Regions from separate parts of the Bacillus sp. FAU20 genome, predicted to be linked through region 3. Evidence: riboswitches for the same ligand, from Rfam matches in the RefSeq annotation. Region 3 holds a riboswitch; each other region holds the start of a gene.
What was found. Region 3 has a riboswitch for S-adenosylmethionine ahead of AC0OM3_RS26040 (cyclase family protein). Riboswitches for the same ligand answer to the same signal wherever they lie in the genome.

Region 1: another riboswitch for S-adenosylmethionine. It lies ahead of AC0OM3_RS02290 (bifunctional homocysteine S-methyltransferase/methylenetetrahydrofolate reductase); the one in region 3 lies ahead of AC0OM3_RS26040 (cyclase family protein).
Region 2: another riboswitch for S-adenosylmethionine. It lies ahead of AC0OM3_RS20860 (methionine ABC transporter ATP-binding protein); the one in region 3 lies ahead of AC0OM3_RS26040 (cyclase family protein).

The regions. Positions count from the first base shown of each region.
Region 1 is NZ_JBVYHY010000003.1:390,509-394,777, reverse strand. It holds gene AC0OM3_RS02290 (bifunctional homocysteine S-methyltransferase/methylenetetrahydrofolate reductase) at 1-1,740, opposite strand, end outside; SAM riboswitch class I at 1,811-1,920, opposite strand; SAM riboswitch class I at 2,123-2,233, shown strand; gene metI (cystathionine gamma-synthase/O-acetylhomoserine thiolyase) at 2,328-3,440, shown strand; gene metC (cystathionine beta-lyase) at 3,437-4,269, shown strand, end outside.
Region 2 is NZ_JBVYHY010000024.1:97,680-101,948, forward strand. It holds gene AC0OM3_RS20835 (arsenate reductase family protein) at 1-267, shown strand, start outside; gene gcvH (glycine cleavage system protein GcvH) at 309-692, shown strand; gene AC0OM3_RS20845 (toprim domain-containing protein) at 948-1,292, shown strand; gene AC0OM3_RS20850 (thioredoxin family protein) at 1,296-1,604, shown strand; gene AC0OM3_RS20855 (hypothetical protein) at 1,757-2,101, shown strand; SAM riboswitch class I at 2,227-2,334, shown strand; gene AC0OM3_RS20860 (methionine ABC transporter ATP-binding protein) at 2,566-3,591, shown strand; gene AC0OM3_RS20865 (methionine ABC transporter permease) at 3,584-4,249, shown strand.
Region 3 is NZ_JBVYHY010000027.1:58,006-62,274, reverse strand. It holds gene AC0OM3_RS26050 (nucleotidyltransferase domain-containing protein) at 1-657, opposite strand, end outside; gene AC0OM3_RS26045 (PRK06851 family protein) at 772-1,878, opposite strand; SAM riboswitch class I at 2,027-2,139, shown strand; gene AC0OM3_RS26040 (cyclase family protein) at 2,225-2,857, shown strand; gene AC0OM3_RS26035 (hypothetical protein) at 2,885-3,265, opposite strand; gene AC0OM3_RS26030 (ATP-binding protein) at 3,495-4,269, opposite strand, start outside.

The sequences.
Region 1 (4,269 bases), on a different contig from region 3:
AATACCATTAAAATATTTCATCGCTGCGTCAATCAATTCTTGTGAAATGCGAATCCCTTCCTCAATTGCTGCCTCTTTCGTTTCATGTCCATCCATTCTCTCTCTTATTTCTTCAGGAAGAGTAATACCCGGCACCTCAAAATGAAGAAAATCTGCATTCCGCTTACTTACTAACGGCATAATTCCAATAAAAATAGGTTGTTCCAAATGCTTTGTCGCTTCATACACTTCTTCAATTAACTTGATATCATAAATTGGCTGAGTTAAAAAATACTCCGCTCCAGCATCTATTTTTCGTTCCATCCGCTTAACCGCTGCTTTTAAGTGCCTTACATGAGGATTAAATGCGCCGCCTACAGAAAACCTTGTCGCCGGTCCAATTGATTTCCCTAAAATTGAACGTCCACCGTTCATTTCTTTAATCATTTTAATAAGCTCAATAGAGGATAAATCATATACAGAAGTGGCACCGGGAAAATCACCAACGCGCGCTGGATCACCAGTTAAAGCTAACACTTCTTCCATCCCTAACGCCGATAAACCTAACAAATGAGATTGTAGTCCAATGACGTTATGATCTCTACACGTTAAATGCGTCAATACCGGGATATCATGCTTCGTTAATAACGCACCCATTGCCATATTAGAAACACGAGGTGATGCTAATGAATTATCTGCTAGAGTAATAGCATCTGCTCCCGCTCTTTTTAACGCTCTTGCTCCTTCAAAAAAACGCTGTGTATCTAACGTTTTCGGTGGATCTAATTCCACTACAACTGTCGTTTGTTTTTTCGCTTTCTCTGCTAGAGTGACGTGAGCCTTCGAGCGTTTCTCATGCGTATGAACGACTTTCGGCCTTTGAATCGTGTCTTTTTCTATTACAGGGGTAATATTCGCAACAGCGCGCTTCATACTTTGAATATGTTCTGGAGTCGTACCACAACAACCACCCAATAACCGAATACCTTGCTCAATAAATCTCGGTGTCATCGCTTCGAAATAAGCTGGGCTTCCCTCATATACGTAACGTCCCTCCACATAATTCGGGAGACCTGCATTTGGGTATGCTGATAAATAGCCATTTTGCGGAATCGATATCATTTTGAAAGCTTCCGTCATATGAAGCGGCCCTAGTTGACAATTCAATCCAACAACATTTGCACCGTAATCTATAAGTTGCTTTAATATTTCATTGACATCATTTCCATTTTGAGTCGTACCTGCTTCATGTAACGCTAATTGAGCAACAATTGGAATATTCGTTTGCTTACGCAATACTTTAACGGCATGAAGTAATTCAAATTCATCGTAAAAAGTTTCTAATAGTAATCCATCAACCTGTTCTTCTAGTAAAGCCTCCGCCTGTTCAAGTAACATAAACTCTCTTTCCATATCAGTCGTTGTAACAGCTCCGATATGTTTCATACCACCGATTGTTCCTAAAATTGCATTTTTATCTGCCACAGATGCTTTCGCCAGTTTTACTGCCGCTCTATTAATTTCTGTAACTTGATTTTCTAAACCATACATACGTAATTTCGCCTCATTTGCTCCATACGTATTCGTTTGAATTACATCTGCTCCAGCAGCTACATATTGTTTATGAATTGATATAATTAAGTCTGGATCAGATACATTCAATTCTTCAAAACTACTTTGCAAACCATGTGAATGCAATAACGTCCCAACCGCACCATCACCTATTACAATTCCTTTTGATAATAAATCTAGTAATTTCACGAATCTCCCTCATTTCTATCAATATAAAAAACCCCTCTTCACTTTGAAGAGGGGGACATAATCGTTCCTCCTCTTATTATGCAAAACATTCGTTTTGCAGGTATTAGCACCGTTTCAAACATTTCGTTTGAAGGTTGCCGGGTTTCACAGGGCCTTTCCCTCCACCGCTCTCAATAAGAGTTGTCTTTATTATTTTATTTATGTAGCTAAAAGGAAATGTGTTCCCCTTTTAACAATGTTTGTTAATTTTTTATAAATTTAGCATGCACAAAAGTAAAAGTCAATGACAATTGCGGAAAAATAAAAATTATTTAAAATAAAGTTGCAATTCAATTATCTTTTGTTGTAAAGTTAAAAACATAATAAAAATTTCATACGAACATTCTTATCTAGAGAGGTAGAGGGACTGGCCCTGTGACGCCTCAGCAACCATTAACATTTTGTTAATAAGGTGCTAATTCCAGCAAATTGTGAAAGATTTGACAGATGAGAAGAAGACTCTATTCAAACCGAAAGCCTTCTTCTTAGAAGGCTTTTTTTATTTTATATTCACTTAATGTTTCAATTTAAAAAGGAGGAATTTTCACATGTCAACAATCGAAACAAAACTAGCACAAATCGGAAATCGCAGTGAAACTAAAACTGGAACGGTTAATCCACCAGTTTATTTCTCAACCGCTTATCGTCACGAAGGAATTGGTAAATCTACTGGCTTTGACTATTCACGAACTGGCAATCCAACTCGCGGTCTTTTAGAACGGGCGATCGCAGACTTAGAATATGGCGAACAAGGTTATGCCTGTAGTTCAGGGATGGCGGCTGTTCTCCTCGTCCTTTCTCTATTCCGCTCTGGAGACGAACTTATTGTATCTGAAGATTTATACGGGGGAACGTATCGATTATTTTCTGAGCATGAAAAAAAGTGGAATGTTCAATGTAGATACGTAAATACACAGTCTATTAAACAAATTGAGCAAGCTATCACAACTGAAGTGAAGGCTATTTTCATAGAAACTCCAACTAATCCATTAATGCAAGTTACTGATATTGCTGCTGTCGCAACTGTAGCGAAAAGGCACGGACTACTTCTTATTGTAGACAACACATTCTACACACCTTATATACAGCAACCATTAACAGAAGGTGCTGACATTGTACTTCATAGCGCAACGAAATATTTAGGGGGACATAACGATGTACTAAGCGGGCTTGTCGTTGCAAAAGGAAAGGAACTTTGCGAGGAAATCGCTCATTATCATAATGCATCAGGTGCAGTTTTAAGTCCATTTGACTCATGGTTATTAATTCGCGGTATGAAAACGTTAGCGCTTCGCATGAGACAACACGAAGAAAATGCGAAAGCAGTTGTTGCGTATTTAAACGATGAAGACGGGGTAACAGATGTATTTTATCCAGGAAGAGGCGGCATGATTTCATTCCGCCTTAAAGATGAAGCTTGGATTAATCCATTCTTACAGTCTTTATCCTTAATTACATTTGCCGAAAGTCTTGGTGGTGTAGAAAGTTTAATGACTTATCCAGCAACGCAAACACATGCTGATATTCCTGAAGAAATTAGAACAGCAAACGGCGTATGTAATCGTCTTCTTCGATTCTCAGTTGGCATTGAAAATAGTAACGATTTAATTCAAGACTTAAAGCAAGCTATTAAACTCGTAAAAGAAGGTGTAAGAATATGAGCTATTCTATAGATACACTCTTACTACACAACCAATATAAACATGACTCGCAAACAGGCGCTGTGAACGTTCCTATTTATAACACATCAACTTTTCACCAGTTTGATGTAGATACGTTCGGAAAATATGACTATAGCAGGTCAGGAAACCCAACTCGTGAAGCTCTTGAAGATATCATTGCTTTATTAGAAGGCGGAACAAAAGGATTCGCCTTTGCATCAGGCATTGCAGCGATTTCCACTGCATTCCTCCTTCTTTCACAAGGTGATCACGTACTCATTTCTGAAGATGTATACGGAGGCACTTACCGAGTGATAACTGAGGTACTCTCCCGTTACGGTGTTTCACATACATTTGTTGATATGACCAATTTAGAAGAAATAAAACAAAACATTAAACCAAATACAAAGCTCTTTTATGTAGAAACACCTTCTAACCCACTTTTAAAAGTGACAGATATTCGCGAGGTTTCTAAACTCGCAAAGTCTATTGGCGCTCTTACTTTTGTTGATAATACATTTTTGACACCACTATTCCAAAAACCATTTGAACTTGGAGCTGATGTCGTTCTTCATAGTGCTACAAAATTTATTGCTGGTCATAGTGATGTTACTGCCGGATTAGCAGTAGTAAAAGATGCAGAACTCGCTCAAAAGCTTGGATTTTTACAAAATGCATTCGGTGCTATTTTAGGGCCTCAAGATTGTTCTCTCGTACTTCGCGGTCTAAAAACATTACATGTACGCCTCGAGCATTCAGCTAAAAATGCCAATAAAATTGCACATTATTTACAAGAGCACGCTAAAGTACAAAATGTCTATTATCCGGG
Region 2 (4,269 bases), on a different contig from region 3:
GTTGAAAATCCACCATCAAAAGAAGATTTACGTAATTTACATGAAAAAAGTGAATTACCCTTAAAAAAATTCTTTAATACAAGTGGAATGCGTTACCGTGAACTTGGTCTGAAAGATAAGTTGAAAGATGCAAGCGAAGACGAAATGTACGAGCTTTTAGCATCTGATGGCATGTTGATTAAACGTCCAATTGTAACAGATGGAACGAATGTAACACTTGGTTTTAACGAAGAGCAGTTTGAAAGTGTGTGGAAAAAGTACCAATAAGGTATTTTTACATAATTAATACATTCACTGGAGGTACAGTCATGAGCATTCCAAATAATTTACGTTACTCTGAAGAACACGAATGGGTAAAAACTGAAGGTAATGAAGTTGTTATCGGTATCACTCACTTTGCACAAGGTGAGCTAGGCGATATCGTATTCGTTGAACTTCCTGAAGTAGGTGCAACAATCGAAGCTGACGAGCCATTCGGAAGCGTAGAATCTGTTAAAACAGTTTCTGAGTTATACGCACCTGTAAGCGGTAAAGTTGTAGCAGTAAACGAAGAATTAAGTGACCAACCAGAACTTGTTAACGAATCTCCATACGAGGGTGCATGGATGGTTAAAGTTGAACTTTCTGATGCAAGCCAAGTTGAGAAGTTATTAACTGCAGAAAAATATGCAGAAATGACAAATCAAGACTAATTTAGTCGACTAAAGGACAGCCTTTGTGCTGTCTTTTTTTATTTTGTGTGAAATAATGAAAGTCAAGTTATATGTAAATAAATAAGCTATTATGAGAAAAACTGTTTTGTGGTAAGGTTTCATAAGTCTTCACAATCTGAACGAGCCGCTTACGCTTTTCTTTTGCAAAAATAAACAGGAAACAACATGAAAATAACGAATATACTATATACTAAGTTCAAGGTTATATAGTATATGGTGATCGGGTGATGACATATGATTTATGTAGAAAAAGTCATTATTGTAGAAGGTACATCAGATAGAAGAAAGATTGAATCTATTATTCGTGAACCGGTGGAAATTGTTTGTACAAATGGTACAATTGGTTTGTCGAAAATGGATGAGCTCGTTGATCAGTTTTTTGATAAGGAAGTGTATGTGCTAGTGGATGCTGATGATGCTGGAGAAAAGTTAAGGAAACAATTTCGAAAAGAATTTCCGCAAGCCGAGCATATCTATATTGATCGCTCGTACCGAGAAGTGGCAACTGCGCCATCTACACACTTAGCAAATGTATTATGGGGAGCCGACATTGACGTTTATACAGAATATTTACGGTAAGGAATGATAGAAGTGATTGATTGGACAGGAGCCGAAGCTACAGCCCTAATAGAGAACGAAGAAAAAACAGTATTATATGTATATACTCCAATGTGTGGAACATGCCAATTAGCAAAAAAGATGTTAACAGTCGTTGAGATGACAATTGAAGGCCTCAAAATTGGGATGTTAGATTTAAATTATGCTCCGCATTTAGCGAAAGAGTATGGGATTGAAAGTGTACCTTGTTTACTTGTTTTTGAAAATGGGACACTGATGAAGAAGATATACGCATTTCATTCGGTTGAATATTTATATACGGAATTAAAGTAGGCGGCAAAATTTTTGCCGCCTCGACATATTTCTTGGGAAATATGTCGAGATGCAGGGTGGATACAGTATTTGTCGAGCGAAAATAACAGGATTGCTCTTTAGTGAGAGGGAATGGTATGTAATAGAAAGTGATATGAAGGATGTGATTTAAGGTGAAATTATATTCTTTGCTTCAATCATTTGTAAATTACGCTAATGGTCAATATCATTTAGAGCCGCTTTTAAGAAAAGAAGAAAAAACTGTTAATTTCCGCTTTGGAGATGAAAGTTGTTCGTTACAAATTTCAAGAGATTATATAGAACTGCTACATGAGGAAATAGGGACGGAGCAAATTGTTTGTGTAGATGAAGAAGATGTAAAACAATTGGTAAACGGCAATGTACGATTGCAAATGTTAATGAACGATGGACGTGTACAATATTCGGGAACGTATCGAACGATGCTATTAGTCGAATCGATGTTTCATATATGTAAACCGATGTCAGTAGGTGCTTAAAATTCTGAAGGTTCATTTTTTACGAAAATTTCTGTTGACATGGTGTTTAGATATTGATACAATTCAATTCATAAAATATAGACAATTTCATAAATTACAAATCAGACGAAAATTGAATCTGATTTCTCTTATCAAGAGAGGTGGAGGGACTGTGCCCTGTGAAGCCCGGCAACCGTCAACTTATGTTGAAATGGTGCCAATTCCTGCAAAGCAAATGCTTTGAGAGATGAGAGAGAGGGATAATGTTGTTATATACGCACATAAACCTTTCTGCTTCTCTAAAGCAGAAAGGTTTTTTTATTGTTTGAATGTGGAGGACATTCAAATAATAAAGATAGTGATAACGGTGGACTACGCGCATTAAACATAAAAAATTGCGGAGTCAATCCAAAATCTTTATGAAATCTAGCTTCAGCGGCTAGAACAGTCGCTTGCGCTTTTTATTTAAAAAAGGGGTGAACATCATGATTCTATTAGAGAATGTAAAGAAAATATATAAGGCGAAAAGCGGTGATGTCACTGCTGTAGATAACGCCAATTTAAAAATAGAAAAAGGCGAAATATTTGGTGTTATCGGATATAGCGGCGCTGGAAAAAGTTCTTTAATTAGATTGTTTAATCAGTTAGAGAAACCGACTTCTGGCCAAATTACAATTGCCAATCGTGTTATATCAGCAATTACAGGAAGTGAACTTCGTAAGGCAAGGCAAGAAATCGGAATGATTTTTCAGCACTTTAACTTACTTTGGTCACGAACTGTACGTGAAAATATAGAGTTTCCACTTGAAATTGCAGGTGTTGATAAAGCGAAGAGAAGAAAACGTGTTGATGAATTAATTCATCTTGTTGGATTAGAAGGGAGAGGAGACGCGTACCCATCTCAGCTAAGCGGAGGACAAAAGCAACGCGTCGGGATTGCAAGAGCTTTAGCTAACAATCCACAAGTGCTTTTATGTGATGAAGCAACGTCAGCTCTTGATCCAGAAACGACAGATCAAATTTTGGATTTACTATTAGACATTAATAAGCGCCTTGGTTTAACAATTGTACTCATTACACATGAGATGCACGTGATTCGAAAGATATGTAACCGAGTGGCGGTAATGGAGAGAGGAAAGATTGTAGAAACAGGTCCAGTACTTGATGTATTCCGTAATCCGAAGCAAGATATTACGAAACGATTTGTACAGCAGTTAACAGATTCTGAAGATACAAATGAAACGATTGAAAGTTTAATTGAAAAATATCCAGATGGAAAAGTAATTCGTTTGCAATTTATCGGTGAGGCTGTAGAAAGACCAGTGCTTCAACGATTAATGCAACGCAGTGATATAGAAGTTAGCATTTTGCAAGGGAATATCGCACAAACGAATAACGGTTCTTACGGTAGTTTAGTTGTTCATTTAAATGGTGAGGAAATAGCGATCCAGCAAGCAATAGAAGGAATTCATCAAGATCAAGTAGAGCTGGAGGTGATTGCACATGGATAAGTTACTCGCAAATGTTGATTGGAATCAAATGTTAGAAGCAACTGGTGAAACGTTATATATGACGGCAATCGCAGCTCTTGCGACATTTGTTTTAGGACTAATTTTAGGATTGTTACTCTTCATGACAGCGAAAGATAATTTATGGGAAAACAAATCAATTAATACGGTGATTGGAGCATTCGTAAATATATTCCGTTCTATACCATTCATCATTTTAATTATTTTATTAATCCCATTCACAAAGATTCTTCTTGGAACAATTCTTGGAGCAAGTGCAGCATTGCCAGCTTTAATTATTGGAGCGGCACCATTCTACGCGAGAATGGTTGAAATCGCACTTCGCGAAATTGATAAAGGTGTAATTGAAGCTTCAAAAGCAATGGGAGCGAAAACAAGCACAATTATTTTGAAAGTGTTAATTCCAGAATCGTTACCAGCATTAGTATCTGGTATTACTGTTACGACAATTGCTTTAGTAGGCTATACAGCAATGGCGGGAGTTGTTGGTGCTGGTGGCCTTGGAACACTTGCTTACTTAGAAGGATTCCAAAGAGGGAATAACGATGTAACAATCGTTGCGACAATTTGTGTATTACTAGTTGTATTTTTAATTCAGTGGATTGGTGATAGTTTAACGACTCGAATAGATAAACGGTAATAAAAAACGGGAGGATGTTT
Region 3 (4,269 bases):
TTCTAAAAATTGATTCAACACCTTAATTTTCAATCCAACATCTAATTCAGTACCTGCTTTTTTCTTTATTAACAACTTTTCAATTTCATCTAATACGCTACGTTCTAATGATAATTCTGTAATCAATCGGTCAAATTCTACAGGTGGTAAAGTTGCTTTCTCTTCTAGCCACTTACAAGCTAAAATAGGACGTAATACATAAAAGTACTTTTTCAGCTTTACATTCTCACCTTGCAAAAATTCACGATAATTTTTCGAAGCCATATGTAAATAATGATATATCGTTGCTTTTGGATCAAAATTCTTCTCACTCATCTGTTGAAGTAGTTCTGGAAAATTAGAGTTTTTCGAATAAAAAATTGGTGATCGAATCCACTCAAGTAAAGCTGGGTTCGACTTCGCGAATAGTTGCAACGCCTTTCTAATATCCCAACCACTTATATCTAAATCATCACTAATTGGATATTCAATTACATCTCGTTTGTCATGAATTGATAAATACCATTCTACCGGATGTATATAAACAAACCTAACATCATAATCGCTATCTTTCGATGGAAACCCCCAAGCACGACTCCCTGATTCCACCGCAAATAAAATTTTCACATCATTCTCTTTTTCAATTCTTTCTAACTCCAACTCGATTTTCTCTCTCATTTCATAACATCTCCATTTTTTGATTATTTCCTTGGAAATTCGACAATACACTATCAATTTTACTACATACTAAAAAAACTGTCAGAAATTACTGACAGCCCAATGAAACTTCTATTATTGCTTTTCGATTACAGTAGCAGCAATTCGTTCAAACTCTTTTTGAATCTCCTGTTTATATGCATCTACTACTGAAAAATCCATAGCAGCAATATAAATTCGTTCTAATTTATCACGAACCGATTTTGCTTTTGCTAAGAAAGACATCGCCTCATTCATTTTTGCTTTATATTGAATGGAAACATCACGAATTTCCTTCGCATATTTCTCATCCGTCCCTGGGGTAACAATAAGGGCATACATATCAATAATTTCATCACCCTCGCGACTTGGAAAATATTCATGTGGTGCAGTGCTATCAAAAATTGCAAAGCCTAATTCTCTTACGATAACCATATCAAGACTATTCGGATCAAATCCGCAATGATATACTTCAACTTCAAACCCTTTTTCTTCAGCTGCCCTAGCTAACTTTTTGAGCATCGTTGATTTTCCAGAGCCTGGGCGCCCTTTTATAAAATAACGATATGGTAACCCTTCTGTTAAATTAGGAACAAAATCAACTGCTCCTTTCGGTGTAGCAGCTCCTAAAAAACGATGTTTTACAAGCGATTGTCTCCCGCTTTTATCTGCAAATAATTTCTGGATTAGCTGATCGGTTAATTCATTTGCTTTATTAAAATCTATATTATCAATATATATCTTCTCCCACTCATCATGTATAAGCAATGCCTCTTTAAAACATGCGTAAGCAGACTGAAAAGCTTTGCTTGCTTCTGAAACAAATCTTTCAATTTCTAACTTCTGCTTCCTTAGTTTATCTGAATCCCAAGCAATTCCTAAATTTATATACTCTTCAACAACTCCTGGCATTTTGGGCTCAATTACATGTGGTGATGTCCCATCAACAATTCCTACTTTTAATTTTGGGATAATTACACCATCAACCGATTTATTGTCAGAAGAACAATGTAAAAATTCAATATCATATCCTTTTTCAACCCATTCACGACCGATTGCCTTTATTAAAGAAGATTTCCCCGTTCCTGGACCACCCTTTAAGATAAATAATCTGTCTAACCCTTTTAAATTCTCTTCATATAAATTATGAAATCCCCTAGCTGTATTACCACCAGCATAATAATTCAATACATTTCCTGTCACTGCACTCACTCCTTCGCAGCATTCTATTTACATAAGCTACAATATGCGCGTAGCTTTATTTGGGTGAATACCTATTTTGTATTGCACGCAAAAAGGAAATGAATTACAATTTAACTATCGGAAAATTCCGGTTTTAAAATTAAATACTTCTTTATCAAGAGAGGCAGAGGGACCGGCCCTTTGAAGCCCAGCAACCTCAGTTTATACAAACTGAATAGGTGCTAATTCCTGCAAAATGCATTGCATTTTGGAAGATAAAATTCAACTAGCATGTAAAGCTCACCTTTCTTGATATTGAAGGGTGAGCTTTTTATTATTTGAAAAACATATATTGGAGGTATGTAAAATGAAAGTAATTGATTTATCGCAAACATTTGAAAATAATATGTCTCAATTTCCTGGAACACCTAAAATACAACTAGAAGCTGTTACAAGTGTTGAAGAATCAGGCTATCAAGTTACAGATTTTCATTCTGTCGTTCATGTTGGCACGCATTGTGATGCTCCTGCGCATTTTATTTCAGGCGCAACGACTATCGATCAATTACCCCTAAATCAATTTGTAGGCGAAGCGATTCTTATTGATGTAACTCATGTACAAGAACGAAAACTACCTAAAGAAGTACTGCACGATGCTGATATAAGAGAAGGAGATATTGTTATTTTCCATTCCAATCTATCTACTAAATGGAATACAGAGGCGTATGAGAAAGAAGCTTTTTATCTTTCTGAAGAATTAGCCGAGGAACTAGTACAATTAAAAGTAAAATCTGTCGGTTTAGATTTTATTTCTCCTGATGAGGTAACGACAGAAACATCACCAATTCATCACATACTACTTGGGAATAATATTTATTTAATCGAAAACTTAACAAACTTAGATGCCATTCACACGAAACGTTTCTTCTTCTCAGCAGCACCTTTAAAAATTAAAGATAGCGACGGTGCTTTCGCAAGAGCATTCGCTGTAATTTTTTAAACAAACTATACAAAAAAGCAAAGATCATCATTGACCTTTGCTTCTATTTTTTTTATTTAAATTAAGAAAGAATTGCTCAACATGGGGACGTAACCAAGCTAAATAATCCTTCTCTTTCTTCTTTGTACAAGCTATTTCTTCCCCATCTACCATTTCAACAAGTTCTAGTTCTAACAGTTGCTTCGTGAATGCTAACATATTCACTTCTTCGGATGGATACTCTTCTTTTAATTTCTCCTCAATTTCCCCCAATAAAAAACCGTCACGCATCATTGCCAATGCATCAATCCAAAGTGGCGGCATTTCATATTTTTCTCCTGTAATTGTATCTTTTACAATATAATTCTTTTGCTCTTTTCGAAATTGAATCGTGTGTAAACATACAGTCGAATTTAATGTTAATTCCATCATACCACCTCTTTCATAATATCTGCATAGAAAAAAGGATGCGCGTGCACCCCTTCTTATCTTTTCATAACACTACTGAACCGCTACATGAGCAATCAATCTCATGTCGATATTTTCCTCCATTATAAACGAAGTATTTTATAAAAAAAACCCTTCTTGAAACATTTTATAAAATGTTTATATTTACACAACAAGAACACTTTTCTGAAAAATCTTTTCTCCCAATACATTAAACGGTCGGCAGAAAAATTTCTACTTTTGTTCCTACTCCTATACTACTTTGGATTGTGATACTCCCTTGATGTTCCTTAATAATTTTATATGTAATCATTAATCCAAGTCCTGTACCAGTTTCCTTTGTTGTGTAAAACGCCTTGCCGATTTTTTCTAACTTCTCATTCTCTATACCAAATCCTTGGTCTTCAACAGAAATACACAAATATCCTTGCGTTTTTTGATATGCACGGATATGGATTTCTCCACCCTCTGGCATTGATTCTATTCCATTTTTAATGATATTTAATAACACTTGTTTTAATTGCTTATCATTACCGTTTATAGTTGGTAAATTCCCATCTACTTGTAAATAACATTTAACTCTATATTGCATTGCATAACTTTCCATTAGATGCACAACATATAGAAGGATGTCTCGTATATTACACCTTTCATAATTTGTTGGCTTTGGTTTTCCTAACAACATTAATTCACTAACAAATCCATTGACTCTTTCAATTTCTTGTAGCATAATGTCGTAGCTCATCGTATCAGTTGGATTTCTTTCTTTTTGCATTTGCGTAAATCCTTTTAACGCTGTTAACGGATTTCGAATTTCATGGGCAATTGTTGTAGACATAGTCCCAATCACAGCTAAATTTTCCGTCTCTTTCATATTGTTCATCATTTCAACCACTGTTCTTACATAAGATTTAAATCGTTTTAATAAAGAATGTGAAATAATGAAATAAAATACACATAAAACAAGTGGAATTATCACTTTTAAA